One region of the Halomonas sp. 18071143 genome, then DNA from elsewhere that is predicted to be linked to it. Evidence: predicted binding sites of a transcription regulator. Region 1 holds the regulator's gene; each other region holds the start of a gene.

Region 1 (7,686 bases):
GCAGAAACCTTGCGCATAGAACCCTTGTGTACGATGAGTGGGCCGAACGGCCTGAAATAACCGCCCATTCTAGCGCTTTGTCGGCACGCTGGAAACGCCAAGCATGAAATGCCCGCCACGCTGCAGCGAAGCGAGACAGTTTTGCCGGAAGGGGTGCCGCAACCGTATAATTACGCTTTTGCCACGCGATTCGAGGTGTTGATGGACAGCATTCTGGTCAGGGGTGCCCGCACCCACAACCTCAAGCAGATCGATGTGGAGCTGCCCCGCGACAAGCTGATCGTGATTACCGGCCTGTCAGGCTCCGGCAAGTCGTCCCTAGCGTTCGATACGCTCTACGCCGAGGGCCAGCGGCGCTATGTGGAATCGCTCTCCACCTATGCGCGCCAGTTTCTATCAATGATGGAAAAGCCCGATGTGGATCACATCGAAGGGCTCTCTCCGGCCATCTCCATCGAGCAAAAATCCACCTCTCACAACCCTCGGTCGACGGTTGGCACGATTACCGAGATTTACGACTACCTGCGCCTACTGTTTGCCCGTGCCGGCACCCCTCGCTGCCCAGAGCATGGCGAGGACCTGGAAGCCCAGACGATCTCCCAGATGGTCGATCAGGTCATGAACCTGGCGGAAGGCACCCGCTTGATGCTGCTGGCGCCGGTCGTCAAAGGCCGCAAGGGGGAGCATTTACAGCTGCTGTCCGAGCTGCGCGCGCAGGGGTTCGTGCGCGTCCAGATTGATGGCCAGGTGCTGGAGTTGGACGACATAGCGCCGCTGGACAAGCGCAAGAAGCACGATATCAGCGTGGTCGTGGACCGTTTCAAGGTACGTGACGATATCGCCCAGCGCCTGGCGGAATCCTTCGAGACGGCCCTGAACCTGGCCGACGGCACCGCCATGGTGCATTTCATGGACGGCGAGCAGGACGATCTGGTCTTCTCGTCCCGCTTTGCCTGCCCCGTTTGCGGCTATTCGCTCTCCGAGTTGGAGCCGCGGATGTTTTCGTTCAACAACCCGGCAGGGGCGTGCCCGACCTGCGACGGCCTGGGCATACAGCAGTACTTCGACCCGGAGAAACTGATCAGCCACCCCGAGCTTTCCCTGGCGGAAGGCGTGATCAAGGGCTGGGATCGGCGCAACATTTATTACTTTACCCAGCTACAGGCGCTGGCCAAGCATTACCGCTTCGAGCTGGAAACGCCCTGGCAGGAGCTGGCCCGCCACGAGCGGGACATCATCCTCAACGGCAGTGGTGGCGAGCTGGTCCCCTTCGTTTACGTGGGAGACCGTGGCCGGAAAGTCACCCGTGAGCATGCCTTTGAAGGGGTGCTGCCCAACATGCAGCGCCGCTACCGGGAAACCGAGTCCAGCATGGTGCGCGACGACCTGGCCAAGTACATTGCGGTTCAGCCCTGCACCGCCTGCCACGGCTCGCGGCTCCGCAAGGAGTCTCGCCATGTGTATGTCGATGACCGAAACATCGCGGATATCGTCCACCTGCCGATTGGCGAGGCGTGGCGCTACTTTGGCGCGCTGGCGCTTCCCGGGCGCAAGGGAGAAATTGCCGACAAGATCGTCAACGAGATCCATGCTCGCCTGGAATTTCTGGTCAACGTGGGGCTTGATTACCTGAACCTCGAACGCAGCGCCGACACGCTCTCCGGGGGTGAGGCACAGCGTATCCGCCTGGCTAGCCAGATCGGTGCTGGCCTGGTGGGCGTCATGTACATTCTGGACGAACCCTCCATCGGGCTGCACCAGCGGGACAACGACCGTCTGCTCAAGACGCTGGAGCGATTGCGCGACCTGGGCAACACCGTGATCGTCGTCGAGCACGACGAAGATGCCATCCGCGCGGCGGACCACGTGCTGGACATCGGCCCCGGTGCAGGTGTCCATGGGGGCGAGATCGTCGCCCAGGGCACGCCGCAGCAGGTGATGGACAACCCGAATTCGCTGACCGGCCAATATCTCTCCGGCAGCCGCGAAATCGCCGTCCCGCCTTACCGGATCCCGGGCAATCCCGAGAAGCAACTGGTGGTGCGCGGTGCCACGGGCAACAACCTGCAAAATGTCACCCTCAGCCTGCCACTGGGGCTGTTCATTGCCGTGACGGGCGTCTCCGGCTCCGGCAAGTCGACGCTGATCAACGGCACGCTGATGCCGATTGCCGCCCGTGAACTCAATCGGGCCACCACCCTGACACCGGCTCCCTACGAAAAGGTGGAAGGCCTGGACCAGCTCGACAAGGTCATCGACATCGACCAGAGCCCGATCGGCCGCACCCCGCGCTCCAACCCGGCCACCTATACCGGCATTTTCACGCCTATTCGTGAGCTGTTCGCCGGTACCCAGGAGGCTCGTTCCCGGGGCTACAAACCCGGGCGGTTCAGCTTCAACGTCAAGGGCGGCCGCTGCGAAGCCTGCCAGGGCGAAGGCATGATCAAGGTGGAGATGCACTTTCTGCCGGATATCTACGTCCCTTGTGACGTCTGCAAGGGCAAGCGCTACAATCGCGAAACCCTGGATATCCACTACAAAGGCAAGACCATCCACGAGGTATTGGAGATGACGGTGGAAGATGCGCTGGCCTTCTTCAGCCCCGTGCCCGCCATCGCCCGACGCCTGCAAACGCTCATGGATGTGGGGCTGTCCTACATCCGTTTGGGGCAAAGCGCCACGACGCTTTCCGGGGGCGAGGCTCAGCGGGTCAAGCTGGCGCGCGAGCTGGCCAAGCGCGACACCGGCAAAACCCTCTACATTCTGGATGAACCCACCACCGGCCTGCACTTCGAGGATATCCGCCAGCTGCTGACGGTGCTGCACCGCCTGCGCGACCACGGCAATACCATCGTGGTGATCGAGCACAACCTGGATGTCATCAAGACGGCCGACTGGTTGATCGACCTGGGGCCGGAAGGCGGTTCGGGCGGAGGTCAAATCATCGCCGAGGGCACCCCTGAACAGCTGGCCAAACAGACGGTATCGCACACCGGGCGCTTTCTGGCACCGTTACTCGAACGTGGCAGCCGTGCCACACGCTAGCCGCATCATGGCCGCTGCCCAAGCGTTTAGGCAGCGGCCAAAAAATTCAGGAAAAGGCGGCGCTGACTGCTTATAGTAAGCAGCGAGACTGCTTAACAATGGTTGCTTCCTGTGAGGAGACACACGCTGTGGAACAGGACAAAAGCTGCATCATCCGCCACTTTAGCCACTACTGCTCGCTCAACGATGACGAGAAAGCGCTGCTGGCCTCGCTGGAAGAGAGCCCCACCAACATCAAGGCAGGCACGGTGCTCTGGGAGATGGGCGCACCGGCCAATGAGTTCTGCACGCTGCGCAGCGGCTGGGCCTACTCCTACCGGCACCTCGAAAACGGCGACCGTCAGATTCTGGAGGTTTTCCTGCCCGGTGACATCATCGGCCTGCGAGAGTTTGCGTTTTCCCAGCGCCTTGAAAATGTCCGCATGATCAGCGACGGCGTCATTTGCCACTTTCCCCACAAGCGTATGCTGGAGGTCTTCCGCGAGTCGCTGTCGCTCACGTCGGTGATGTTTGCCATTGCCAGCCGACAGCAAGCGCTGCTGACCGAACGGCTGGTCAACCTGGCACGGCGCAGCGCGCGCAAGAAGATGGCCCATTTCCTACATGAAATGTATCTGCGCTTGCGCCAGACCAACGACGATATCAGCGGGCAGTTCCGCCTCCCCCTGTCACAGGAGCAGTTGGCCGACATCCTGGGCTTGAGCCCGGTTCATGTCAGCCGAACCTTCACCGCACTCAGCGAAGACGGTCTGGTGTTTCGTGACCGGCACCATGTCACCATTCCGGACCTCGATGCGCTGGCTACCGAAGGAGAGTTCGACGACTGCTACCTGACCGACAACGTCAGGCCGTTGCTGGAAGCTTGAACGCCCTATCTTTTAGACCTTCAACGATGATACCGCTTATGCCCGTCAAGAGCCGTACACTGCTGGCGATACTGGGGGGGAGCCTGCTGGGCAACGCCCAGCTCGTCCAGGCGGCCACGTTCAACGTGGAGCACGCCGAACCCCATGAACACTGGTCATCGATGGCGCTGTCACTGGGCGAAGAGCGCCATTTTCGTGCTGTCGAAACCCACAGCTACTCCGATGCCACCTTGAGCCTCAATACCACCCAAGGGGTATGCGACCTCCCCTGGCTGGAAATGCGCGTGACCCTGGCACAGCAGCAGGGCGAGAGCCGCGCCGTCAATCTGGTGCCTACCCGGCTGCGTATCGATGACCAACCCATCGTGGACACCATGGCCGAGTTCATCACCGAGCGCGGCGATGACGGCTTCTACGCGCACTTTTACCTGAGCGATCTCGACACACTGATGGCACAGATGCGCACCGGTGAGCAGCTGTTCCTGGGCTTCGACCAAAACGAGCAGGAGCCGTGGTACATGACCTTCAGCCTTGCCGGTGCAGACAGCGCCATCGCGCGCATGCAGCAGCTGTGCGAGGACAGCACAACAGAAGATTAACCGGTTCGCTGCTCGGCGATTTCCACACGATAGCGGTTCCAGGCCTGGATCAATGGATCGAAGTGGGCCAACTGTTCCAGCCGATGGTTGGCCAGAGCCAGCGCCTTGCGCTCTTGCTCGAGGTGCATATTGAGCGTGCTGATTTCGTAAGCCGAAATGGCCAGCGTCAGGTTTTCACCCAGAGCGACCTGCATTTGCCGACAGTCGGGATCGAGCACCAGCACGGCGCCAAAGAATTGCAGTCGAGAGTGATGCGTCAACACAAAGATAGCCTCGAGATAGAGCTTTACCCCTCGACCTGCTGCTTGAGCAGCAGTTCAACGCGTCGGTTGGCAGCTCGCCCGTCCGCGGTCGCGTTGCTTTCCATGGGTTGGGTGTCGGCATAGCCAACTGCCCGCATACGAGAAATGGCGATACCCTGGCGCTCCAACTGGCGTACCACGGCAATGGCTCGCCCCGTGGAAAGCTCCCAGTTAGAGGGAAAACGCGGGGTGGCAATGGGCACATTATCGGTATGTCCTTCCACCGAGATTTGGCCTTCGAACGTTTGGAGTACCGACGTGAGACCTTCTAACACGATCAGGCCCTGGGGCGTTAGCACATCGTTACCGCTGGGAAACAAAAGGCTGTCGTCGATGCGCAGGGTGATACCTTCACGGCCCTGCGAGACACTGACTCCTGGAATATCCAGCCCGGCCATCTGCGGCTGCACGCCGTCGTGACGTGGATGAATACCAGTGGCCAATGAGGCCAACGGCATGGCCATGATGGCACTGGCCGGCCCCATGGCATCGCTCTCCCTCCCTTCGCCACCGCCAGGAGGCGTCAGCGCCAGCAAGAGCACGAACAGGGTAATCAGCAGCGTCAAGACGTCCAGGTAACTGGTCAGCCACCCTTCATCGCTCTCGCTTGCTGCCGCAGGCAGCTCCAGCGCATGCCGTGCATCCTGATTGAGCATGGGGCTACCCTTTCTTTAGCGCCGGGTCGGCATCCGGGCGCGGCTTGACGCTCGCATCACGAATTTCATCGTGGTAGTTGGCCACGAACGAGTTCAGCGTCTCTTCGATGAACGACGGCAGACGACGCTTGGTAATCAGTGAAATGCCTTCCAACACCATGTTCATGGTGATCAACCGCTCTTCGGTGCGCCGCTCCAGCTTGACGGCAATGGGTTTGAAGACCAGATTGGCCAGCAAAATACCGTAGAACGTGGTGAGCAGCGCCACGGCCATGCGCGGACCAATCACCTGCAGATCGCCCGCATCCATGACTTCCAGCATGTTGACCAACCCCACCAGCGTACCGATCATGCCGAAGGCCGGCGCATAGGTGGCCATGGTGCGAAAAATCTGTGCTTCGGCATGCTCCCGCGCCTTCAGACGTGCGATTCGCCAGCGCAGCATGTCAAAAATTTCATCTTCCTTGGTATTGGCAATGACCAGTTGAATCCCGGTGCGCAGAAACGGGTTGCGCGTGTGCTCCAGCTCCCGCTCCACGGCTCGCACATCGCCCTTGAACCATAACCGCGACATGGCCACCAACTCGCTGATATCGTCGCGCACGTAGGTATTCTCGCGGCGGAATACCAGCCCTACCAGGCGCACCACCCGCAGCACCTCCTTCAGGGGGTAGCTGATGAATGTCGCTGCCAGGGTGCCGGTAATGACGATGGCAAGGCCAGGCAAATTGATAAAGCTTTCGGGTGATTCTGCGGTGAAGAACAGCACGCTTACCAATAACAGCATGCTGGCAAATATGCCGATCAGCGTAGAGGGGTTCATCAACGGTTCCTTGCCGGTTAACGTGAGAGGGTAAGAGGGTTAATGCTGGTCGCTCAAGCGAGCACGAAGGCGACTAACGGCCTGACTATGCAGTTGCGATACTCGCGACTCGGTCACACCCAGTACCGCTCCCACTTCCTTGAGGTTCATCTCTTCCTGGTAATACAGAGCCATCAGCAGTTTTTCACGCTCGGGAAGCGCCTCAATGGCTTCGATGAGCGTGCGCCGCTGCTGCTCATCGAGCAGCTGCTCGAACGGGCGATTGGCGCTGCCTTCGTCACCCGCTGGCTCACCGCCATCGGCCACCAGCTCCTCGAAAGGCAGTAACTGACCGCTGTTGGTGTCATTCAGCAGCTGCTGATAGTCACTCAATGGCATATCCAATGCCTGCGCGATTTCCGTCTCTTCGGGGGGCCTGCCCAGCACCTGCTCCAAACGGCGCACGGTTTCATCGACCGCCCGGGCAGAGCGGCGCACGCTGCGCGGCAGCCAATCCCGAGTGCGCAGCTCATCCATCATGGCCCCCCGGATGCGCTGGCTGGCGAACGTGGCAAACGTCGCGCCCTGTGCGGCATCAAAGCGACCCAGCGCCTCCAGCAAGCCCACCATACCCGCTTGAATCAGATCATCCAGCTCGATACTGGCGGGCAATCTGACCTGCAGCGTCAAGGCCTGACGTCTCACCAGTGGCATGTATTGCGTCAACAGCTCACTCTGCTTGATCCTGCCTTGTGCTGTATACATCCTATCGCCTCACGGCTAAACGATCTTTACTGATAGTTCACGATGACCTGTAACCCCTGCACCCGCACGGGTCGCTGCCCCGGCGACAGCGCAAAACGCATATAGAGCGGTTCGCTGGCGCTCAGGCCGGACAGTGCCATGGTACTGCCACGCGCGCTCCCCAAGGGCACACACTGTTCAGGATGGCACAGCCAGGCGTTGACAGGCACGTGGGCAGGCGTCTCGAAACGCCATTGCACTCTCGCCAACGTCGCACTTCCCAGCGGTACGCCCGCAGGGGGGCTGATGGCCTGGCTACTGCTTGCCCGATCGCTCATGGCCACCATCACCGAGGGCATTTGGCTGCTCCAGCTCCCCGTGGCCGCTAGCACCGAGCTGGCGAACCCAAACGCCAGCATCAGGAGCGCTGCGCTTGAGCAGCGCGCTCTGCGTGTCACTGTCGACCACTTTACGACGTGGATCAATGTTTGCCGACGCATCGTGTTGAGCGACCTCTTGTGTAGAACCATGGGCGGCACCTTGTCATGGGGCCATCAGCGCGCCAGCAGCAACAGCTCTATCTGCAAGTAATGCTCGGCGGCATCACGCAGGTTGTCGAGCAGCCCCTGCCGCGGCAAGTGGGGCTCGTGCAGTGCCAGCAAACGCGCTGGC
Region 2 (7,686 bases), 780 kb from region 1:
CCAGCACGCTGATCCCGTTGAAGCTGATTAACCTCTTCTTGAATCGAGTCAATATCAGAAGCTGAGTTGGTACCGTTCTGCGCCTGAACGGTCAGCTCACGAATACGCTGAAGGTTGTCGTTGATCTGATTCAGCGCACCTTCTGCAGTCTGGGCCAAAGAAATACCGTCGTTGGCGTTACGCTGCGCCTGAGACAGACCGGCCGCATCATCCTTGGCACTGTTGATACGCAGGCCGGAGGAGAGACGCTCCATGGAGGTCTGCAGCGCGTTCTGGGACTTGGACAGATTGGACTGGCCAATCATGGAGGTAATGTTGGTATTGATCACGGACATGGTGATTCTCCTTGCGTGTGAACTGGCCGGAAGGCCCGCTGTTCGGCGACATGAAGCGCCGTTGTATTAATTAACGGCATGAGGAAAAAATTCTTTAGGGAGAAGTGCAGAGATTTGTGTAATTTTTGGTAACTGAAGGGGTGGGGCTATTTGAGGATGGGGGTAAATTGGTCGCGGGCTGAAGCCGCCTCCCACGGTGGCTCTCAGGCTGGTTCGTGCCCAGGTTGACTGTGTTATAGATGCGCCCCCACAAAGGGGGCTGGGCGTGTATTGGGATGGATCAGCGCTTGCGACCTAGCTGGAAATCCAAAGCGTCGAACTGCTGGGTCAGGTAGCTGCTCATGCTGTTCATCTGGGCAATCATGGCGTCCAGCTGGCTGAACTGGGTGCGGTAGCGGGCAATGGTGCCCTCAATGGATTTTTCCATGCGCTCGAAGCGCTCGCCCAGGCTTTTAATACGGTTTTCTGCGCCGCTAATGGCCAGCTTGACCACGCCATTGTTGCTTAGCATTTGGTCGATTGTCGTGGAAAGCTTGCCAGCCAGGCCGTTCTCTTTTTTATCACCCGCGAAGAAGTCGCTCAGCGCCTGGGGGTTATTGGCTACCAGGTCGGATAGCTTACCGTCGCGCTGCAGGGTAATGCCTAGCTGGTTCAGGGTGCCTAGCTCGCCACCTTCCACGCCACCGGTCAACACGCTGCGTAAGCGACTTTCAATGGTGCGCACGGTGCTGTCGCCTAGCAGCTCGCCTGCGGTTTCGCTGTCGCCGGTAAAGCTGGTGAGTTTGGCAATGGTGCCTTTCAGGTCGTTGAACGCTTTCACGAAGTCGTTGATGGCTTCGCGCTGCTTGAGGGTGTCGCGCTCGACGGTAATGGTACTGGTGGCCGTTTCGCCTTCGGCAATACTCAACTCGGCCAGGTTGAGCGTAACCCCTTGAATGGCCCCTTCAATCTGGTTTTTGGCACTGCTGATGGCAATGCCATTGACGGTTAGCGCGGCATTTTCGCCAGAACGCTTGGTGTCGGCATCTTCGCTAAAGGGCCCTGCTACCGTTGCCGCGGGGTCCTGGCTGGTATCTACAAAGCTGAAGCCTTCAATCGAAGCCTCTGCTCCCGTGGCCTTGGAGCTGAGCGCCAGACGGTAGCCTTCCCCATCGTTGATGATGGTGGCGTTAACACCGGCATCCTTGTGGGCGTTAATGGCGTTACGAATGGCTTCCAGGCTGCTGTTGGGGGCAATGGCAATATCGACCGAATTCGCGCCGCCAAAATTGAGCCGTATGGCCGTGGCCCCTTGCAGGTCTAGCGCGGCGTTTTTTTCACCCGTGATGCGGTTAGATGCCAAGGTGCCAGAGGTGGCCAGCTGAGATACCTCTACCCGGTAGCTGCCGGGCAGCGCGCTGGCGGTGGTGGTGGCTTTAATGGCATCGCCCCGCACGTTGGCGGAAAGGCTTTGGTAGAGCTTGGGGTCGTTGATTTTAGCCAGCGCATCCTGAAAACCGTTCAGCGACGTTTGCAGCTGGCCGAAAGCCGAAATTTTGGCCTGCTGCTGCTCTTTTTGGCGGGTAATGGGCACGAGCTTGCCGCGTTCCGCAGCCTGTAGCTGATCCAGCAAGCCGGTGAGATCCAGACCAGAGCCAACGCCTAGAGAGGTTATTGTCGCCATACCGTCATTCCTCGGTGCAAAAGGCTAAACCCATGCGCAATGAACGCGCTTGTGTCGTCGCTCCTGAAGGGAAATAAACAGAGCGATCAAATGTAACGTCATTATCGGCGCATCAGCGGAAAACTTGAATAGGGTAAGTGTTTTTTAAGCTTTACTTGCCCGTCATAGAATATGTCAGTCACAAAAACGCCTGCTGTTTCCAGCAGGCGTGGGGTAAGGCGGGTGAGCGCTTAGCGGCGGCCCAGTTGGGCGTCCAGCGCATCGAACTGCTGGGTCAGGTAGTCGCTGGTCTGGTTCATTTGGGCAATCATGCCATCCAATTGGCCAAATTGAGTGCGGTAACGGGCAATGGTTTGCTCGATTGACTGTTCCATGCGCACATAGCGTTCGCCCAGGGATTCTACGCGGTTTTCAGCCCCGCTGATGGCCCCCGAGACCGCGCCATTGGTGCCCAACAGCTGCGTTAGCGTCTGGTTGATTTGACCGGCCATGCCCGCGTCGCTGGCGTCGCCTGCAAAGAAGGTGGAAAGCGCCTCCTGGTTGTTGGCAATGGCATCATCTAACTTGTCGCTATCGACGGCCAAAGTGCCATCGCGCTGAAGGGTAATGCCAATATCGCTCAGCATGGAGAACTCGCCTTCCATGCCACCGCTTAACACGCTGCGTAAGCGCGATTCGACTGTGCGCACGGCACTGTCGCCGTTCAACTCGCCAGCCACGCCGCTTTCAGGGTTGAAACTGGTAAGTTCGCCAATGGTGCCTTTCAGGTCGTTGTAGGCGTCTACGAAGCTGGTGATCGCCTCTCGAACGGCGCGGGTGTCCTGTTCTACGGCCACGGTGCTGGTGCCTTCTTCTTGCAGGTTGAGCGTAACCCCTTGAATAGCGCCTTCTACCTGATTGGTGGGGCTGGTGATGTCAACGCCGTTGACATTGAGTACGGCATTTTGCCCAGCTTGCACCACATCGGTCGCCAATTCACTGCCAAAGGCGGTGCCAAAGGTCACGCCTTCAATGGAAGCTGCCTCCCCTGTTTGGGTAGAACTCAATGCCAGGCGGTACGCTTCACCGTCGAAAATAATCGACGCGGAGACGCCGCTGTCTTGCTGGGCATTGATGGCATCGCGCACGTCTTCCAGCGTGCTATTGGCGCTGATAGCCACGTTAACATCATCCTGGCCGGCGAAGGTCAGAGTCAGAGAGGTGTCTTCTTCGGTCAGGGCTACCGTGGCATCCGGCACGGAGGTGGTGGCCAGCGTGCCTGCGGTCGCGAGCCGGTCAACGGTAACGTTATAAGCACCGGGCTGGGCTTCGCCGTCAGCGGCGGCCGTAATGGCGCTGCCACCAACGTTGGTTGACAGGCTTTCGAACAGGGCGCTGTCGTTGAGCGCCGCCGCCGCCGTTTGAAACTGAGACATGGCGCTTTGCAGCTGGCCGTAGGCGGAAATTTTGGTCTGCTGGGTTTCCAGTTGCCGCTCGATGGGCTCCAGCTTGCCCCGCTCGGCTTCTTGCAGTTGGTCTAGCAAGCCGTTGAGATCAAGCCCTGAACCGATACCCAATGATGAAATGGAAGCCATACGCTAATGTCCTTTAGTTTATACGCCTCGCTATGTGCTCCGACGCCAATGAATCGTTTAACAGTGTGCTGTATTACTAATAACCTTCGGCCATTTAACCCCAGTCTTTAGGGTTCATCCAATTTTTCATTATTTTCTTGCTGAGCGCATTGTGTTGGCAAAGGCGAATTTCAGCGGCTCACAAGTGAAATCTACGGGCTTTACGTTGCAGACATGTGGCAACCACCCTGCGCGCCGCTCATGGCTCAACATAGACCTTGGTCTAACATCCCGGCTCATTTATAATGCACCGCAGCACATCCCCTTTTCCGTGCGATTGCAGGAGTCATCCATGCCCGCAGAAGCGTTACCTCAGGCCTCCAGCGCTGCCTTTCATCTGCAACGCAGCCTGCGCCATTGCCTTTCCCGTGCTGCCGAGCTGCTTTATGAAAGCGGCCATGTCCTTGAAACCATCACCTTGCCCCAACGGGGCTTGTCCCGTCATGAGCTGAACACGCTGCGCCAGCAGCAAACCGGCTGGGCCATGTGCCAACAGGTATTGGAAGAGAGCGGTGCCGCGACGTACAACAGCTATGGCCGTTGGGTGCTGACGGGCATGGGCCGCGAGCTGATGTTCGATATGTTTGGTCAAGGCGCCGCCGACTGCGCTTGAAGCCAAGCGAATGACGCGCTTGGACAAACAAGCGGCTTGAGCCAACTTGAAGGTGGGAGGGGGCTTTAGCCCGCGATGATGGTAGCACCGGTGCTTGCCCAGGCAGTCGCCCAATGAATTGGCCTCCCACAGGCAAGCTGGAGTGGCTACTCAAGCTATCCTGAATCCACTAGCCTTACTCCCGCCACTTTGCTGTTGTGGGAGGTGGGTTTAGCCCGCGATGATGGCGGCACCAGTGCTTGCCTAGGCAGTCGCCCAATGAATTGGCCTCCCACAGGCAGGCTAGAGTGGCTACTCAAGCTATCCTGAATCCACTGGCCTCACTCCCGCCACTTTGCTGTTGTGGGAGGGGGGCTTTAGCCCGCGATGATGGCGGCACCGGTGCTTGCCCAAGCAGTCGCCCAATGAATTGGCCTCCCACAGGCAGGCTAAAGTGGCTACTCAAGCTATCCTGAATCCACTGGCCTCACTCCCGCCACTTTGCTGTTGTGGGAGGAGGGCTTTAGCCCGCGATGATGGTGGCACCGGTGCTTGCCCAGGCAGTCGCCCAATGAATCCATGACGTGCTGATGTTCATGGCACTTTACTGGGAGTTGCTTCGCTGTCACGCCAGAATGCGAAGAGCTTAAAAAAACGCCCGCTGGGGGAAGCGGGCGCTTGGCGTGCTAACGGGGATGGTGGCCCCAGGCTGCTTAACGTAAGCCCAGCAGCGAAAGGATGAACAACACCACGACAACCAGACCCACGATATAGATAATGCTACGCATAACGGCACTCCTTGCTTTAGCGTTTCATGAAAATCAAAGGGTTGCTTCTCCCTTAACAGGCCCTTCTAGCGTAGCAGGCTTTTTTGATGTTTGCGTAATTTCCTGAAATTTGGCTGATCAGGGGCCGCTGGGGAACCTTTGGCCAGGCACTGCCTCGAAGTTTGGCCTCCCCTTTTCAAGGCGCTGCCAAGGTTCTGCGATGCGTTTTCCTCTGCTGGTCTCCTGCTGCTGTGTGCTCTCCTTCGTCTCGTTTTCTCTGCCGATGGCCTCTGCCAACGCGCCTGATGCCGCACGGCTTCAAGCGCTCGACGAGCGCACCGCCGAGCTGCCCCGGGTGCATGCGGTGGTGGTCGCTCATGACGGGGAGATCGTGCACGAAATTCATCAGGGCGGGCCTGGGGTGGCGGCACCTGCCAACGTGAAGTCGTTATCCAAAACCGTGCTGGCGGCCATTACGGGGGCGGCTATCGAAGCGGGCGTGATCGACTCGGTGGATCAGCCGTTGGCGAGCCTGCTGAACAGCCTGCCCAGCGATGCCGACCCACGGGTCAACGACATCACCGTGGCCCACTTGCTTGCCCAGCAGGCAGGATTGGAGCGCACCTCGGGAAGCCACTACGGCGCCTGGGTGGCCAGCGCCAACTGGGTCAACGATGCGCTTAGCCGTCCGTTCGTCGATGCCCCCGGCGGGCGCATGCTCTATTCCACGGGTACGAGCCATCTGCTCTCGGCGGCCCTCACCCATGCCAGCGGTGAAAGCACCCTAGCGCTCGCCCAACGACTGCTGGGCGAGCCTTTGAACATCACCATTCCTGCATGGCCACGGGACCCGCAGGGCATTTACTTTGGTGGCAACGATATGTTGCTATCGCCCCGAGCCCTGGTCGAGATTGGTGAACTGTACCGCAACGATGGCGTAGTGAACGGCCAGCGGGTCTTGCCCGAAGGCTGGGTGGAGGCTTCCTGGACTGCTCGGGGCAGCTCGCCCTGGACAGGCGATGGTTACGGCTATGGCTGGTTCATCACGACCCTGGCCGACACACCAGTGATGTATGGCCGAGGCTACGGTGGCCAAGCGCTGTTCGTGGTGCCTGAGCGGGCGATGACGGTCGTGATAACGTCCGACCCCAACCCGCCCTCCCCCGGTGGCCAGTTTCAGCAGCAGTTGAATGCGCTGGTGGCGGGACTGCTGGAGGAAGGCGAGGCCGCCGAACCGTAATCGGCTACGTTGGAGAGTTGCCCAATTTGCTGCGGATAAAATCACTGTGGCTGACGTGCAGGAGGTCGGCCAGGCGGCGAATGCGGTGCTCTTCCAGCGGGTCCAGCGCGCCATCGGCCCAGGCCACCTGCCACATCATGGCCACTACTTCCAGGCGCTGCTCATAGCCGTAGTGCTGTTTGATCAGGCTGACGAACTGGTAGTGGTCCACGGCGTCGTCCACTTCTGCCTCGGCCAGGCGCATCAGTTCGGCCACTGCCTGCTCATCGAGACGATAGCGCGTCATCAGCATGCGCTGCATGGCGGCGCGCTCGGCCTCGCTCTGTTCATAGTCGGCCCGCATCACTTCGCACAATAGCGCAGCACAGGCGAGTTCCAGGGTCAGGGCCTGGTCGTCGCGCTGCTCCGGGGCCGACAGCGTCCGCTGAAAGAAGCTTTGAATCGCGTCCAGCACGGCAATTACTCCTTGCGTTTGGCCAACTGCTCTTTGAGCTGTTTGGGCACCTGCTTGATGATAAGACGGTCCTGCGCGGCATCGTACTCGATGCTGGAACCCAGCAGGTGCGAGTCGAAGCTGATCGACACCCCACCCGCTCGGCCGGTAAACCGGCGGAACTGGTTGATGGTGCGCTTGTCCGGCGGAATCTCCGGAGAGAGGCCGTAATCGGCGTTGCGGATATGGTCGTAAAACGCCTGTGGCTGCTTCTCGTCCACCAGCTCGGAAAGCGCTTCCAGCGTCATGGGTTCGCCACGGCGCAGCTGCTCGTTGGCGTAATCCACCAGGGTGTCGGTTTTTTCACGGCTGGCGTCGTCGTCCAGGTCCTCTTGTTCGACGTAGTCGCTGAAGGCCTTGAGCAGGGTGCGGGTTTCTGCCGGGGCATCGATGCCCTCTTCCATGCCCAGCAGCGCCACCAGCCCATCGGATAGCTTTTTGGCACCACGGTCCTTGAGGAACGAGACGTACTGCGTCGTGGCATCCGCCCGTTGCCACTGGGTGAGGTTCACCCTGGCCGCCAGCGTCAGCTGGCTGGCGTTCAACTGGGCGGCTGGCACGGCCTGATGGGCCTCATTGAAGCCGATCCCTTCCCGCTGATGAATCAGTCCGAAGAACAGGGTATCCGTATCTCCCTGACGAAGGTGCGCCGTCACCAGATAACCACTGACCGACAGCTGCTCCTGCAGCGTTTGCGCAAGGCGCTCGGCCAAGGCGTTGGCCAGTTCGGCAAAACCTTGTTCGGTGCCCGAAGGGTCAGCGGCAAGATAGGCACTCAGCCAGGCTACCAGCGGCCCGGCCTGCTCCCCCTGCTCGGCAAACCGCCCCCACCCCTTGGCCTTGGTGTTGTAGGTATCGTTGAGGGTGTTGACCAGGCTGGCCATGACGGGGTTGTCGGCCTCGGCGGGTGCCGGGGGCGGCGTCACGGTCAGGCGCTCGCCATCCAACGAGGGCTCCAGGCGGTGCACGGCACTTTGCAGTAG
Region 3 (7,686 bases), 420 kb from region 1:
CCTGTAAGCGAAAGCTGCGTTTGTACCAACGTCGCTTGGCGCGCGTGCGACGCCAGCGCTGCAGTTCGGCCAGGGTGCGTGGGCGGGGCTCGGTCATAAGGGAACTCGTGATGCGCAAGAGCGTCATTATGGCACGCACCGCCAGGCGGCGTTAGGCTTTGCGCTTTTTCACCCAGCGGCTTATATACTCCCTGCCCACCGCAACACTCAAGGAGGAGAAAAGTGCGACACCTTTCACGCTACCTGTTACTGGCCAGCTGCCCGCTGTGGGCGGGGGCTGCCGCAGCCAACCCCTTTTATGCGCCACCGCCGCCCCAGGAAGATGCGCCCATCTTCAGCGGCGACGCCGAGCTTGGTTTCAACCAGCTCTCCGGCAATACCGACAGCCGCACGCTGATCGGCAAAACACTGCTCACTTGGCTGACCGGCGACTTCACCCACTCGTTTCGGGCAGAAGTGCGCAATGTCAGCAAGGATGGCAACACCAGCGCGGAGCAGTACCTCGTGGCGGGGCGGGAGCGCTATGACTTCAACGGCCCGCATTATCTGTTTGGGTTTGCCCGCTGGGAAAAGGACCGCTTTGCGGGCTACGATCAGCAGCTCACCGCCATTGGCGGCTATGGTCGACAGATTGTGGATGGCGAGCGCCACTATCTTTCTCTGGAAGCAGGGCCCGGCTATCGCCATGACCGGCTGCGTGACGATGAGAACGAGCGGCTGGGCGTGGCCTACTCGGCGCTGGACTACCGCTGGGAGTTCTCCCAGTTCGCGGATCTACGCCAGGAGATGTCGGTGGAGTATACCCATGAGAACACCACCTCGCGCTCGCTGTCGGCCCTCACGGCACGCCTGAATTCGCGGCTGTCGCTGCGCCTGTCTCATGAGATCAAGCGCAACTCCCAGCCCCCCGAAGAGGCCAGCGAGCGTACCGACCATACCACCAGCGCGTCGCTCCTCTACCGCTGGTAGCCTGACCGGCTACTGGCGCTGCTGCCCTCGGTGTGCCCAGGCGGTCATGCGCTTTTCCAGCAGCGAGAACAGCTCGTACATCACCATGGCCATGGCACTGATCACCAGCAGCCCGGCAAATACCAGCCCCATGCGCATCTGCGAGCCCGCGCTCATCATGAGGTAGCCAATGCCCTGGTTGGAGGCCACGGTCTCGGACACCACCGTGCCCACGAAGGCCAGCGTGATGGCGATTTTCAGCGAGGCGAAGAAGTACGGCAGCGAACGCGGCAAGCCCACCTTGAGCAGCACATCGATGCGCCGTGCGCCCAGCACCCTCAACACATCTTCCATCTCAGGCTCCAGGGTCGCCAGGCCAGTGGCCACGTTCACCACGATGGGGAAGAAGCAGATCAGGAAGGCGGTGAGTATTGCGGGCACCGAGCCGATACCGAACCAGACCACCAGAATGGGCACGAAGGCCACCTTGGGAATGGCGTTGAACCCCACCAGCAGCGGGTAGCAGGCGTTGTACAAAAAGCGCGACGAGCCGATGATGAAGCCCAGCAACAGCCCCACGGCAACGCCCAGGCCAAAGCCAATCAACGTGGTCCAGAAGGTTTGCCAGGAGTGCTTGCCGATGGGCCCGGCGTAGGTCACCAGCGCCTGAACCGTGTCCAGCGCGCTGGGAAAAATAAAGCTGGGCACGTTGAACAGGCGTACCGTCACTTCCCAGATCACCACCAGCCCCGCCATGGCGATCCAGGGAGCCAGCCGCTCGGCCAGCTTGCGATTGTGGTTCATGGGCACTCCTTCAGGCGCTGCGCACTTCACCGATCTGGGCGCGCAGCGACTGCACCAGGTCAATGAACGGTTTCTGGTAAGTGGTTTCCAGCGCCCGAGGGCGAGGCAGTTCGATGATGCGCCGCTCGATCACGCGCCCCGGACGACGGCTCATGACATAGACGGTGTCGGCCAGGAAAGCGGCCTCGCGCAGGTCATGGGTCACCAACACCACGGTAAAGCGCTGGGCCTCCCACAGGTCACGCAAGACGCACCAGAGCTCTTCACGGGTGAACGCATCCAGCGCGCCAAAAGGCTCGTCCAGCATCAGCAAGCGCGGCCGATGAATCAGCGCGCGACAGATGGACGCCCGCTGCTGCATGCCCCCGGACAGCTCCCAGGGGTACTTGTTTTCATGCTCGGCCAGGCCCACCGTCTCGAGCAGCGCCCGGGCCCAGCCTTTGAACTCTTCCCGGCGCTTGCGAAACTGCCGCCGATAGGGCTCGACGATTTCCAGCGGCAGCAGCACGTTGTCCAGGGTGGTACGCCAGGGCAGCAGGTTGGCATTCTGGAACGCCATGCCGGTGATTTTCAAAGGCCCGGTCACGGGCAGCCCATCCACCTGGATGCTTCCCTGCGTAGGGGCATGCAGGCCGGTACACAGCTTCATGAAAGTGGATTTGCCACACCCCGACGGCCCCACGAAGGCGACGAACTCGCCTTCGTGTATCGACAGGTCGATATCTTCGATGGCATTGCCCGAGCCGTCGTACGCCAGGCTGACGTCATCGAAGCGGACGAACGCTGCCGACATCACTCCGCCTCCGGCAGCAGCATGCGCTCTTCTACCGGCGGCAGGTAGCGGGAGTCAAAGACCTGATCGGGGGATGGCAAAGTGGGCAGATCGTAAGCATCCGCCACCAGTTGAATCGCCTGGCTCAGCCGCTCGTCATCCACACCGCCCACGCCATATTCGCGGGCATCGGGGGTATCCACCACGCTCTCCAGCGCCAGTTTCAAACGACGCGTTTCCATCTCGACATCAATCAGGCCGTCGCGGTTACGCACGTACTCGATGGCTGCTTCGGGGTCTGCCAGGGTCTCTCCAAGCGCACGGTTGAAGGCGCGCAGAAAGCCCTGCACGGCCTCGGGGTTGGCATCGGCAAAGGCATCACTGACCAGAATCGCGTTGCCGTACAGCGGAACGCCGTAGTCGGGGAACGGCATGATGGTCAGCTCGTCTTCGCTCATGCCGCGCTCTTCCAGGTTGAGCAGGCTGGTGAAGTAGAAGCCGGTGATGGCATCGACATCGCCCCGGGTCAGCAGGGTTTCGCGTAGCGCAGGGTCGACGTTTTGCCACGCCACCGCGTCGGCCTCCAGCCCATTGGCAGCGGCAAAGATGCCCCAGGCGCGATAGCCGGTGTCGAAGGCCGGGGCGGCGATGGTCTTGCCTGCCAGGTCAGCGGGGCTCTCGATACCGCTCTCCTTGTGCGCAAACACCGCCGCGGGCGTGCCGTCATAAACGATATAGACGCCCTTGATGCCAGGGCCTTCCGGGTTTTCTGCAAGGAATTCGACCAGCGCGTTGAGATCGCCAAAGCCCATTTCATAGGCACCCGAGGCCACCCGGTTCACCGCCCCTGCTGAGCCGCTTCCCGAATCGATCTGAACCTGCAGACCTTCTTCGGCGAAGTAGCCTTTTTCGGCTGCCATCAGAAACGGCGCTGCCGGGCCTTCGAAGCGCCAGTCCAGCTGGAAGCGAATCGAGGTCGTCTCGGCAGCAGCGCCGAGCGGCATCATCAGCACCGCGCCAAATAGCGCTAGCGGAAACAAAGGGGAACGGGCAGTACGGGAACGGATCAGCATGGCAGTGAGCACCTTGTATACAAAGCTGAAGAGGCTTTGCAGCAACACTGCCATCTTTTGCTTTTTACTTTTCATTCATGAGCTTAGTCCTGAAAATGGATCAGTCAGCGCCCTCGAAAGCGCCAAAATGGTGCGCCGCGCATTGGCCGCGCACCATTAGAAAACATTTCTGGCCAAAACGTTAGACTTTGGTCTAACCCGACGGTATACTGTGCTCAGTTTCCTGTCCTCGCGCCATTCATTGAATGGCGCTTTTTTTTGGTTCTGGCGGTGGCGGTGCTCGCCCCTTTGGCGACGACCGTCTGGTTCACGCTGCTGGGCGGTACCGGCATTTACTACCAATTGACCGACGTGATCGATATCACCGAGGCACTCAACAACTTCCAGTTCGACGTGGCTACCCTCACCGTGGCCCAGGCACTGCCTGGCGGCACCTGGATGGCCATGGCCATCTTGCTGCTGACCACCATCTTCGTGGCCGCAAGCGGCTTACGCCATGGCGCGGGAGCAAGGGATCATCGACTGATCTCGGCTTACAAGCCTTGCAGCAGCCGCAGAATCACCTGCGGCTGCTGGTTGACCTGAGCCAGCATGGAGATGCCGACCTGCTGCAACAGCTGGGCACGAATCAGGTTGGAGACTTCCTGCGCGTAATCGGCGTCCTGGATGCGTGACTGGGCAGCAGAGGTGTTGATGATGTTGGTATTGAGCCCGTCGATCACGCTTTCGAAGCGGTTCTGCACGGCGCCCAGGTAGCTGCGCTGGCGGTCGACCAGCTTCATGGCTTCATCCACCACGTCCATGGGCTTGCCGGTGGCCGAGCCGTCGTCCAGCACGCTAAAACCTTCCAGCCCAAGCGCCTGAAGCCCCATGGCGGAAAAACGAACGCCAATCACATCCCCCGCATTGGCACCCACCTGAATGTTCAGGGTTCGATCTGCGTTGATTAGAGGGATGCCGTTGAAGTTACTCTGCTCGGTAACACGGGTGATCTCTTCCAGGCGCTGATCGATTTCCAGCTGGATAGAGGCCAAATCTTCGGAAGAGTTGGTGCCGTTGAGGGCTTGGACGCTCAGCTCACGGATACGTTGCAGGTTGTCGTTGATCTGGTTCAGCGAGCCTTCCGCCGTTTGCACCATGGAGATGCCATCGTTGGTGTTACGAATGGCCTGGTTCATGCCTCGAATCTGCGCGCCCATGCGATTGGCAATGGCCTGACCAGCGGGGTCGTCCTTCGCGCTATTGATACGCAAGCCAGACGACAGGCGCTGCATGGAGGTCTGCATGGCCTGCTGGCTAGTACGTAAATTGTTCATCACCAACAGCGACGTGATGTTGGTCGCAAGGCTAAGCAAGGGCGTGACCTCAGGCGTCAACGAAACAGGAACGGGGTAACGTTATTATCGGCCGACCTGGCCAATACATGAGCGCGTCCAGCAACAAAACGACCACAAGGCTTGCAACACTGCTCCCCTCACGGCTGCTGGGGCGCTTGCCCTCCCAAAGCGCGATGGCAGGAAGCCAATACGGCATCCACGGGACCACGCACATAGTCATATTGGAAATAGCCTTCGTCGACCACTTCACCATCCCACGCCACGATATCCAGATCCATGGTACGCGGGCCTGACTTGATCGGTCCTCGCACACGTCCCAGACGCTGCTCGACATCCCTCAGATAAGCCTTGAAGGCATCACGGGTCTGCGAGGTGCGAACGACCAACGCAGCGTTGAGGAAGTCAGGCTGCTGCTGAAACCCCACGGGCGCTGTTCGTACAGCTTCGGAGCGGGCCACCAGCTCACACTCGCGGCTCAAGATTTCCAGCGCTTGCGCAAAATGGTGTTCTGGCTCGATGTTGGTTCCTAACGAAATGATGCACTCATGAGACGCTATGGCTGTCATGGCAAGCCCTCGGGACTTGAGCAGAAAGACGGTTTCTGTTGAAACGTACCCGCCGCCTTTTTCCACTTGCCCACGGGAAACGAGCGGCACCCTCCAAGCGTAGCGTTTTCAGCATTATGTTCAATATCTGTATAAGTTATTGACAAACGCTGCTTACACGCAGAAAGTCAGCTGACCACCCAATAATAATCTTCCGTATAGGGAGCAACCCATGGGAAACCCTGCTGCACTCGTCACCGGTGGCGCCACCCGCCTTGGCCGCCACTTTTCCGAAGCGCTGGCCGACAAGGGCTTCGATATCGCGCTGCATGTCAACAGCTCGCGAACCGAGGCCGAAGAGGTCGCGGAACGCATCCGGAGCAAGGGGCGTGATTGCGAGATCTTGCCCTGCAACTTTCTGGAAGACCCGCTGGACGCGTTGATTGCCCACGCCAAGGCTCGTTTCCCAGGGCTTTGCGTACTGCTCAACAGCGCCAGTGCCTACGCGCCTGCACCTATCGCCCAGACAGACCTGGCCATGCTGGAGACTCAGTTTCGGGTCAATATGTTTACCCCGCTGCTATTGACGCGCCACTTTGCCGAGGTGGTCGAACACGGCCAGGTCATCAATATCATCGACAACAAGGTGGCTTACCATCAGTACCCTTATGCGGCCTACCTGCTGTCCAAGAAAAGTCTGGCAGACATGACGCGCATGGCGGCGCTGGAGTTTGCACCTCGCCTACGCATCAATGGCATCGCCCCTGGCGTCGTGCTGCCCGCATCACAGCGCACCAGCGACTATGTTCAGTGGCGCATCGAGGGTATTCCTGCCGATCATCAGGGAAGCCCAGCGCATCTCGTACAAGCTTTGTACTACTTGTTGGACAACGACTTCGTGGTGGGCCAGGTGCTGTTCGTAGATGGCGGGGAATCCATCAACCTGGTGGGACGCCACTCGGAGAACTACCCGGGCAGTTGAGTCATCAGCCTGCCATGAATACGACAAGGCCGCCCGGAGGCGGCCTTGTCGTTGATGCATCGAGGATCACACGTCCTCATCGTCAGGCTTGTGGTGCTCAGCCTCTTGCTCACTCGGTGATTTTCCACGCCGTGGGCGATGGCGGTCATCCACTTCGAGCTCTGCTCGTTTGGGCTGCCCTGCCGGGCTACCATCGATGGTGAAGTCCTGCTGCATGACACGCAGGTTGGCAGGCGGCGCAGAGCCGGACTTGTCCTGCCCGAAGTACAGGGTGGTATGCGGGAACGGAATTTCGATACCCGCCGAGTCGAAGCGCATCTTGACGAGGCGGTTGTATGCCCGGCCAACGCCCCACTGGTCACCCGGCGTGGTCTTGATGACCACACGGATATTGACCGAGCTGTCGGCCAGCGCAGTAACGCCCGCCACGGTCATGTCTGCCAGCAGTTTGTGACCGTGCTCTTCGCTGGCTTTGAGGTCTTCGAAGGCCAACTGGAGCTGGGCAATGGCATCGTCGATGTTCTCGCGGTAGGCAATACCGTATTCGCCCACATGGTTGCCGTACTCACGCATGTAGTTGGAGACGGTATCGACACTGGAGAACGGCACAATGTGATAAGTACCGGAGAGGTCGCGGATACCCACCGAGCGAATACTCAAGCGCTCTGCGGTACCGGTAATCCCCCCTACGGTCACCACATCGCCGGTATTCATCGCGTTTTCCACCTGGATGAAGACGCCGGTGATGACGTCCTGCACCAGCCTCTGGGCACCGAAACCGATCGCCAGACCCAGCACACCGGCACCGGCAATCAGCGGCCCGATGTTGATGCCGATCTCCGACAGCACGATCATGCCGGTAATGGTCACCATGGCAATGGCCAGTGCATTACGGAACAGGCTAAGCAACGTCTTGGCACGCGCCGAGGGCTCCCCGTCGCCCGTCTCGGGGTTCAGCTTGTGCTCGATCAGGCTGGCCAGCCCCAGCCATACGCCCAGCGATACGATCAGAATGACCGCCACACTGATCAGGTTGCCCACCAGGTTGGCACCGCGCTCGGAGGCGTACCAGGCAGCGAGATTGAACGCTCCCCAGGCATCCAGCACCACCATGATCACAGCCACGACAATGATGGTGCGCAGCACGCGCAGGGCATTGGGCACATAGCTGTTCAAGCGCGCTTCCAGCAGCGGCAGCTTGCGACGCAGGTGATCCGACAGCTGA
Region 4 (5,929 bases), 580 kb from region 1:
GCTGTTCTGGGTTTCACGTATCAGGGTCATCAGCGGTTTGAACACGTCGTTCAGGCGGATGATCCAGTGGGCCATGCTGGTGCGGCTCAGGTCATGACCCAGGCGCTTGAACACTTGAACATCTGCTCCTGCCGGTACAGTGGCAGGCCATCGGCGTACTTGGAAGTGATCAGGTAAGCCAGTAGTGACGGTGTGGCAATGCACTTGCCCAGTGGGTGCTTGGACCGGGCGGCCGCAATGACATGCTCTTGGCCGTCTTGTTCGAACACCGCCTTTTCCTGCCAGTACTCCAGGACTTTCAGTTGGGCCGGAATGTACTCCAGTTCTTCCTTCACTTTGGTGAAGAAGGTCCTGGAAGCTCCGGCTTTCTCGTCGTCGCTGAGGGTCAGTTCAATACGCTCACGCAAGAGCGTGTCGGAGAAGCCGCGTTGATGGCGCTTGCGGGAGCGAGGCGGTGCATCGGCTTCTTCCACATCGTCAGGGAGTTCGTCGCGTAGTTCGTCAATCGCCACTTCCAGCTCGGCTTCATCGAACAACACGATCTGGTTGGGCTGTTTTTCACTGCTTGCGGCGAACTGCTGGATCTTCTTGTGACGCAGCAGCTCTTCGAGAATAGCGATATAGTTGTCGCGACGCCGGAGGGCCTCATCATGCTGCTGCAACTGACTCTGCAGAGCCGCTTCTTTCGCGGCCAGTTGTTCCTGCAAATCGTTGATAACCGCCGCCATTTCAACGGGCGATAGACCGCTGAGATCGGGTGTTTTTGGCGTATTATCAGGCGTTGTTTTCATGGCGAAATGATAGCAAAAACAACGCCCTGACACACTTGAAAAGTGCTACCCAACGCTCTCGTAATGCAGCGTTTTATGGCCCTGCAGCAGGGTGATGTCGTAGCCGTCCAGCAACCAGTTGATCTGCTCGCCGTTCAACGGCATCAGCTCATCCGACGGGCCCGGCCATTTAAATTTTTCCTCGGCCAGGGACTTGTAGTAAAGCACAAAGCCGTTGTCTTCCCACATCAGACACTTAATCTTGTTGCGCTGCCGGTTGGTGAAAGCGTAAAGCGCGCCGGAGAACGGGCTGTGCCCCAGCTCCTGCTCGACAATCAACGCCAGGCCGTTGGCCTGCTTGCGAAAGTCGATAGGCTGTCGGTACAGGTATATCTCCGGCAGGTCCCAGGAGGGGCGCAGATAGCGGTGGCGCATTACAGTTGCCTCAGCACGGCACCGAGCAACTCCACATTGCCAGCGTGCAGGCCGGTGATCGAGACGCCGCCGGGCAATGACACCGTTAATCCTTCTGACGACTCCGGACCAGGCACTGCCGATACCTTGGCAAAGCCGGGCGACGACACGGGTTGCTCCGGAAACGACGCCTCCGGTTCGGTCAGCTTTTTACGCCAATAAACAAAGCGGCAATAGGTTAGTGACTGCTGTTGGCAGTAGGCCATGCCGGACAAACCGGATGCCTGCCAGTCCTCGATATGTTGCTGCCAGAGACGTTTGCGTTCGATGTGTGTCATGCTGATTCCTCCTGGTGTTTATGAGGAAATCAGTGTGGGCAATTTCAGGGCGTGGCTGTAGGTGCCGATTTATGGGCGCTTACAGAATATCAATGGCCTTATCCGTCAATATTTACCGAAAGGAACAGACCTTTCAGTACACAGCCAGGAAGAGCTGGATGCCATTGCCTTTGAGCTGAATATGCGGCCTCGAAAACGCTTTGATTTTAAATGTCCGATAGAAGTGATGAGCGAGCTGATGGCCAAGTACCATGAAAGCCCATCAACCATCCAATGAGTGTGTTGCACTCAGAGTCTGCATCCGCCCACTTAAATCAGTTGAAATTAAGTGCTTATACAGAGATTTTAGCGCACTTAGGAAGGCGTAAAACCAACACCTCACTGAGAAAATATGCACGTTCAACCTTGCATAGACACTTAATCAAACTTAAGTGGCTTTCTAGATACTCGAACAGCAAGAAGAATCAATCTCAAAAGGAAGAGCAAAGAAGAAGTATGAAGTTGGCTCATCTTCAGCACTTAACTACCCAAAACCTAATATTTTCGTTATAACACCTGAGGCAACTCCAGCGGCAGTGCTCTTAGAAACATTCGCACCAGAAGCAAAGATTTCTTTCAGTCGAAGTAACGGTGTATCGCTATTTTTTATAGAACCTTCTTCAAACGTTTTATTCAAGTGAAAAAAAGCACGGGAAGTTAACTGAAAACCAACACCTTCAACCTCTCTAACAAGCCCCTCTGCTATCAGAAACACTAAAGAACCTTCGAATATAGCAACCTGCTTTTTATAGTCACTTTCTTTTTCTTCGGTTATTAAATCAATAGAGTTTTCTAGCTCTATTTTTTTACTCCTTGCATATTCAACTTCCTCTTCACTATGTCTCTCAAGAGCAATTACGATATCTGCTATATCTTTTTTTAGCTTAGCTTCTTTTAACTCCTCATTTTTTTCAAATTTCAGATACTCGTTAATAGCTCCATTTTTATCCAAAGAGCAAGGAACTGGAAATTCTAAAGATAGAGTTTCCAGTATCTTTCCTGAATATATACTGAACTGTTCAAAATTATCATCCATTAGCGTCTGACTCCATAACATTAAAACGGGAGCCCTTAGGCCCCCGTCATTACTTACCACTTCAGTCTTGCGACCAAGCCTCAGATTAACCCAGCAGAGACAGCACGTTCTGCGGGATCTGGTTGGCCTGTGCCAGTACGGAAGTACCAGCCTGCTGCAGGATCTGCGCGCGGGTCATGTTGGCCACTTCCACCGCGTAATCGGCATCTTCGATGCGCGAGCGGGCGGCGGCCAGGTTGGTGGAGTTGGTGTTGAGGTTGATGATGGCATCCTCGAAGCGGTTCTGCACGGCACCCAGCTCGGAGCGCAGAGTATCGACCTGGTTCAGAGCGGCATCCAGCGCGGCCAGCGGATTCTCGGTGGCAACCGTTTCAGGGTCGGCGGTCAGAGCGTCGTTTTCCACATAGATCAGCTCACCACCTTCGTTGGTCACAGACCCATCGGCAGCGATGGTGTAGTCGCCAACCGTTACATCACCATCTTCATCAGCGATCAAGCTTGCCAGTTCGGAAGAGGAGACGGTGGCCATGATCGCGTTATCGTCGCCATCTACCTCACCGGTATCATACACCCAAGTACCATCTGCGAGCTTGGTGTATACAACTTCAGATTCTTCTTCACCCAGAGTGACGGTATCGTTTTCTGCCGCAAGCTCAAGCACGTCGGTGGCAGTAGCAGCGGGAGCGCCGACAACGCTGAAGCCATCTTCAAACAGAGTTTCGACATTGATTGTTTGAAGATTGACATCGATGGTCTCACCATCGTTGGCACCCACCTGGATGGTGATGGTCGACACGTCAGTGTCGAGAACCCTGACACCGTTGAAGTTGGTTTCTTGGGAGATACGGTCTATTTCGGCCAGACGTTGATCGATCTCTTCCTGGATGGACTGCAGGTCAGCCTGGCTGTTGGTGCCGTTTTGCGCCTGCACGGTCAGCTCACGGATGCGCTGCAGGTTGTCGTTGATCTGGTTCAGGGCGCCTTCGGCGGTCTGGGCCAGCGAGATGCCGTCGTTGGCGTTGCGCTGGGCCTGGTTGAGGCCGTTGATCTGGGCGGTCATGCGGTTGGCGATGGCCTGGCCGGCGGCGTCGTCCTTGGCACTGTTGATACGCAGGCCGGAGGACAACCTCTCCATGCTGGTCTGCAACGCATTTTGCGACTTGTTCAGATTGGACTGGCCAATCATGGAGGTAATGTTGGTATTGATCACTGACATGGGGTGAACTCCTTGTGTCGTTTACCGGCTCTTGGTGCAGCGTGTCTCGCTTGCTAGCCGTAGAGCCTATGTTGACGGCGCTCTTCAGCTCCGTTGTCTTTACTATCGGCCCCCCCTTGCGAAGACTTTAGGGCTTCGAGCGAAATTTTTGACTTTCCTTGCTTACCCCGGCCTTAGCACTTACCCTTTACATGTCGTTTACAAGCTCTGAGCCGCAGCCCCGCCGTCATTGGAAGACGCCGGGGCTGCGGCTTTTTCGTTGGGTGATTTTGTCGGGTGACAAAGAAATCAGCCGGTTAGAGCAGTGCCGAGAGAGCGGTACTGCCCGTAGGCACTGTATTTTCACCATCAGCGCCCCCGGCCTTTGGCTCTTCTGCTTGCTGCCAGGCGGGGCGAAAACGGGCGGGTATGGCGCCCAAAAGGGCATCGCTTTGAATGACGCCCGCCAGTGGCGGCGCGGCGGAGGGGCGGGGAAAGCGCGGTTCCAACAGCGTTACCAACACTTGATCATCAGGGTGGCGAATTGCCCGCCCCAGCCCTTGGCGCAGCTTATGCAGGGTGCGCACGGTGCTCTTGCGGTAGAGCATACCGCTGGCCATGGCCGTTGCCCGTTCACTATCCAGGCCACGGCGTTGCAGCAGTTGTTCGACCAAGCGCTGCTCCACGGCGCTACGTGCCGCACGTGGATTGCGTAACACCACCAGATGCGACCAGTAGGCACTATTGCCTTCACGGGTAGGCGATAGTCCTTCCCAGCCTGCCGGGGTTAATAGAATGGCGTCGTCCTCAAGTCGTGCCACCAGCTCGCTTAATCCCTGGCCCAATTGATGCGCGACCAGTCGGTGGCGTTGTGTATCCGGCCAGGCATCCACCAACGCTTCGACATCGGCGTAGCTGGCACATAGCACCAGAGTACGGCCCGGCTGGTCGATCAGGTAGGGCATCACGCCGTGCACATAGTCAGCGGAAAGCCGGTAGCCGCCCTTGGGCAGGCGGGCGATGGGGTGCGGCAAGCCAACCGGCAGGCGGAATTGCAGTGTGCCGAAGTGTCGTGCCTGAAAGCTGACCTGCTGGCCACTGCGCTTACTGGTGGTGGGTAGCTGCAGGCGGCTGCGCATTTGACGAAACTGCGGCGCCTCGCCTGGCGCATGGTCGAGATCAGAGAGGGTGGCGGAGGTCAGCAGTGTGGCACGATCACCCACGCCATTGCGCAGGCTGGAGGCCGCGCTGGGTGAATGAGCGACGATGCCCGGCAGCCCGCGCACCGGTGAGTAGTCCAGTACCAGGTAATGGCTGGCTTCACGCAGCCGAGTGGCGATGGTTTCGGCACTGTGGCGTACATGCAGCCACTCCCGCCATAGCGCCGGATCGTGAGCCGATTCCCGTGGCCGCCGCTTGAGTAGCGCCTCAATGGCGCCTTGAAGCTGGGCGCTTTGCTCATCACTGATACCGTGAGCGCTGCCGGCACGCTCGGCATCGGTGAGTGACGCCAGCAGTGCCTGCCACTCGGCAGCCGCAGGATGCTGTTTCAGCAGCGTCAGCAGACGCACGGTGGTCTGTAACGATAGCCGTTGGCTAAGCAGCTCTTCGGCCAGTTCGGGGTAGTGCTCGGCCTCATCGAGCAGCAGTACATAGGGCGAGGCCGCCTGGGTGACGCGCCCCTGTGTGACCAGGTCCACCACCAGCAGGGCGTGGTTGATCACCAGGATATCGCTATTTACCGCTTCATTGAGCTGGGCCTCCAGGCTCTCCGGCAAGGGGTCGTCGCGCCGCAAGGCCAAGTCCGATACCTGCCACCCCTCCGGTAACCAGGCAGGATCGAGATCGAGCAGGCATCCATCGCTCTCCAGTGCCCAACGCACCAGTTGCCGCAAGTTGGCGGGTAGGTGGCGATCCTTTTGCGCCGCTTCCAGGCTGATCGCCCCCAACTGCAGGGCCAGGCGCTCGGGGCTCAGGTAGTTTTCACGGCCCATGCGCAGTTGAAAACTGAGTGCCGGCAGCTCGGCGCGAGTAAGGTAATCGCGCACGATGGTGAGGTTCTCCGGCTGCAGCAGTTGCCGCTGCAAGGCGCGGGAGTGGGTCGAGATCACCGCCCGGCGGGCGGCCTGCTTGCCGC

The links. The regulator FliA, encoded in region 1, starts transcription of late flagellar genes. The targets are predictions, from matches to a motif close to CTAAAGTTNNNNNNNNNNCNGCCGATA.
Region 2: a site for FliA is predicted at 2,101-2,127, ahead of fliD (flagellar filament capping protein FliD). Genes of this name have one in related genera too.
Region 3: a site for FliA is predicted at 4,999-5,025, ahead of KVY02_RS17100 (flagellin N-terminal helical domain-containing protein). Genes of this name have one in related genera too.
Region 4: a site for FliA is predicted at 3,917-3,943, ahead of KVY02_RS03840 (FliC/FljB family flagellin). Genes of this name have one in related genera too.

What each region holds. Positions count from the first base shown of each region.
Region 1 is NZ_CP078120.1:208,098-215,783, reverse strand. Features, by position in the region: gene KVY02_RS01035 (MFS transporter) at 1-17, opposite strand, end outside; gene uvrA (excinuclease ABC subunit UvrA) at 202-3,045, shown strand; gene KVY02_RS01025 (Crp/Fnr family transcriptional regulator) at 3,174-3,911, shown strand; gene KVY02_RS01020 (hypothetical protein) at 3,950-4,510, shown strand; gene KVY02_RS01015 (hypothetical protein) at 4,507-4,773, opposite strand; gene KVY02_RS01010 (OmpA/MotB family protein) at 4,797-5,468, opposite strand; gene KVY02_RS01005 (motility protein A) at 5,473-6,291, opposite strand; gene KVY02_RS01000 (RNA polymerase sigma factor FliA) at 6,331-7,035, opposite strand; gene KVY02_RS00995 (flagellar protein FlhE) at 7,062-7,373, opposite strand; gene KVY02_RS00990 (hypothetical protein) at 7,569-7,686, opposite strand, start outside.
Region 2 is NZ_CP078120.1:3,295,700-3,303,385, forward strand. Features, by position in the region: partial or broken gene KVY02_RS18490 (flagellin) at 1-335, opposite strand, end outside; gene fliD (flagellar filament capping protein FliD) at 616-1,998, opposite strand; gene fliD (flagellar filament capping protein FliD) at 2,229-3,572, opposite strand; gene KVY02_RS15540 (hypothetical protein) at 3,904-4,224, shown strand; gene KVY02_RS15545 (serine hydrolase domain-containing protein) at 5,191-6,210, shown strand; gene KVY02_RS15550 (tellurite resistance TerB family protein) at 6,215-6,664, opposite strand; gene KVY02_RS15555 (nucleoid-associated protein) at 6,670-7,686, opposite strand, start outside.
Region 3 is NZ_CP078120.1:3,647,549-3,655,234, forward strand. Features, by position in the region: gene KVY02_RS17070 (sensor histidine kinase) at 1-97, opposite strand, end outside; gene KVY02_RS17075 (DUF481 domain-containing protein) at 223-969, shown strand; gene KVY02_RS17080 (ABC transporter permease) at 979-1,752, opposite strand; gene KVY02_RS17085 (ABC transporter ATP-binding protein) at 1,763-2,545, opposite strand; gene KVY02_RS17090 (ABC transporter substrate-binding protein) at 2,545-3,597, opposite strand; partial or broken gene KVY02_RS17095 (BCCT family transporter) at 3,856-4,086, shown strand; gene KVY02_RS17100 (flagellin N-terminal helical domain-containing protein) at 4,131-4,952, opposite strand; gene folK (2-amino-4-hydroxy-6-hydroxymethyldihydropteridine diphosphokinase) at 5,072-5,500, opposite strand; gene KVY02_RS17110 (SDR family oxidoreductase) at 5,712-6,461, shown strand; gene ybiO (mechanosensitive channel protein) at 6,528-7,686, opposite strand, start outside.
Region 4 is NZ_CP078120.1:792,015-797,943, reverse strand. Features, by position in the region: partial or broken gene KVY02_RS03865 (transposase) at 1-791, opposite strand, end outside; gene tnpB (IS66 family insertion sequence element accessory protein TnpB) at 837-1,205, opposite strand; gene KVY02_RS03855 (IS66 family insertion sequence element accessory protein TnpA) at 1,205-1,522, opposite strand; partial or broken gene KVY02_RS03850 (transposase) at 1,596-1,799, shown strand; gene KVY02_RS03845 (hypothetical protein) at 2,046-2,597, opposite strand; gene KVY02_RS03840 (FliC/FljB family flagellin) at 2,683-3,813, opposite strand; gene KVY02_RS03835 (helicase C-terminal domain-containing protein) at 4,110-5,929, opposite strand, start outside.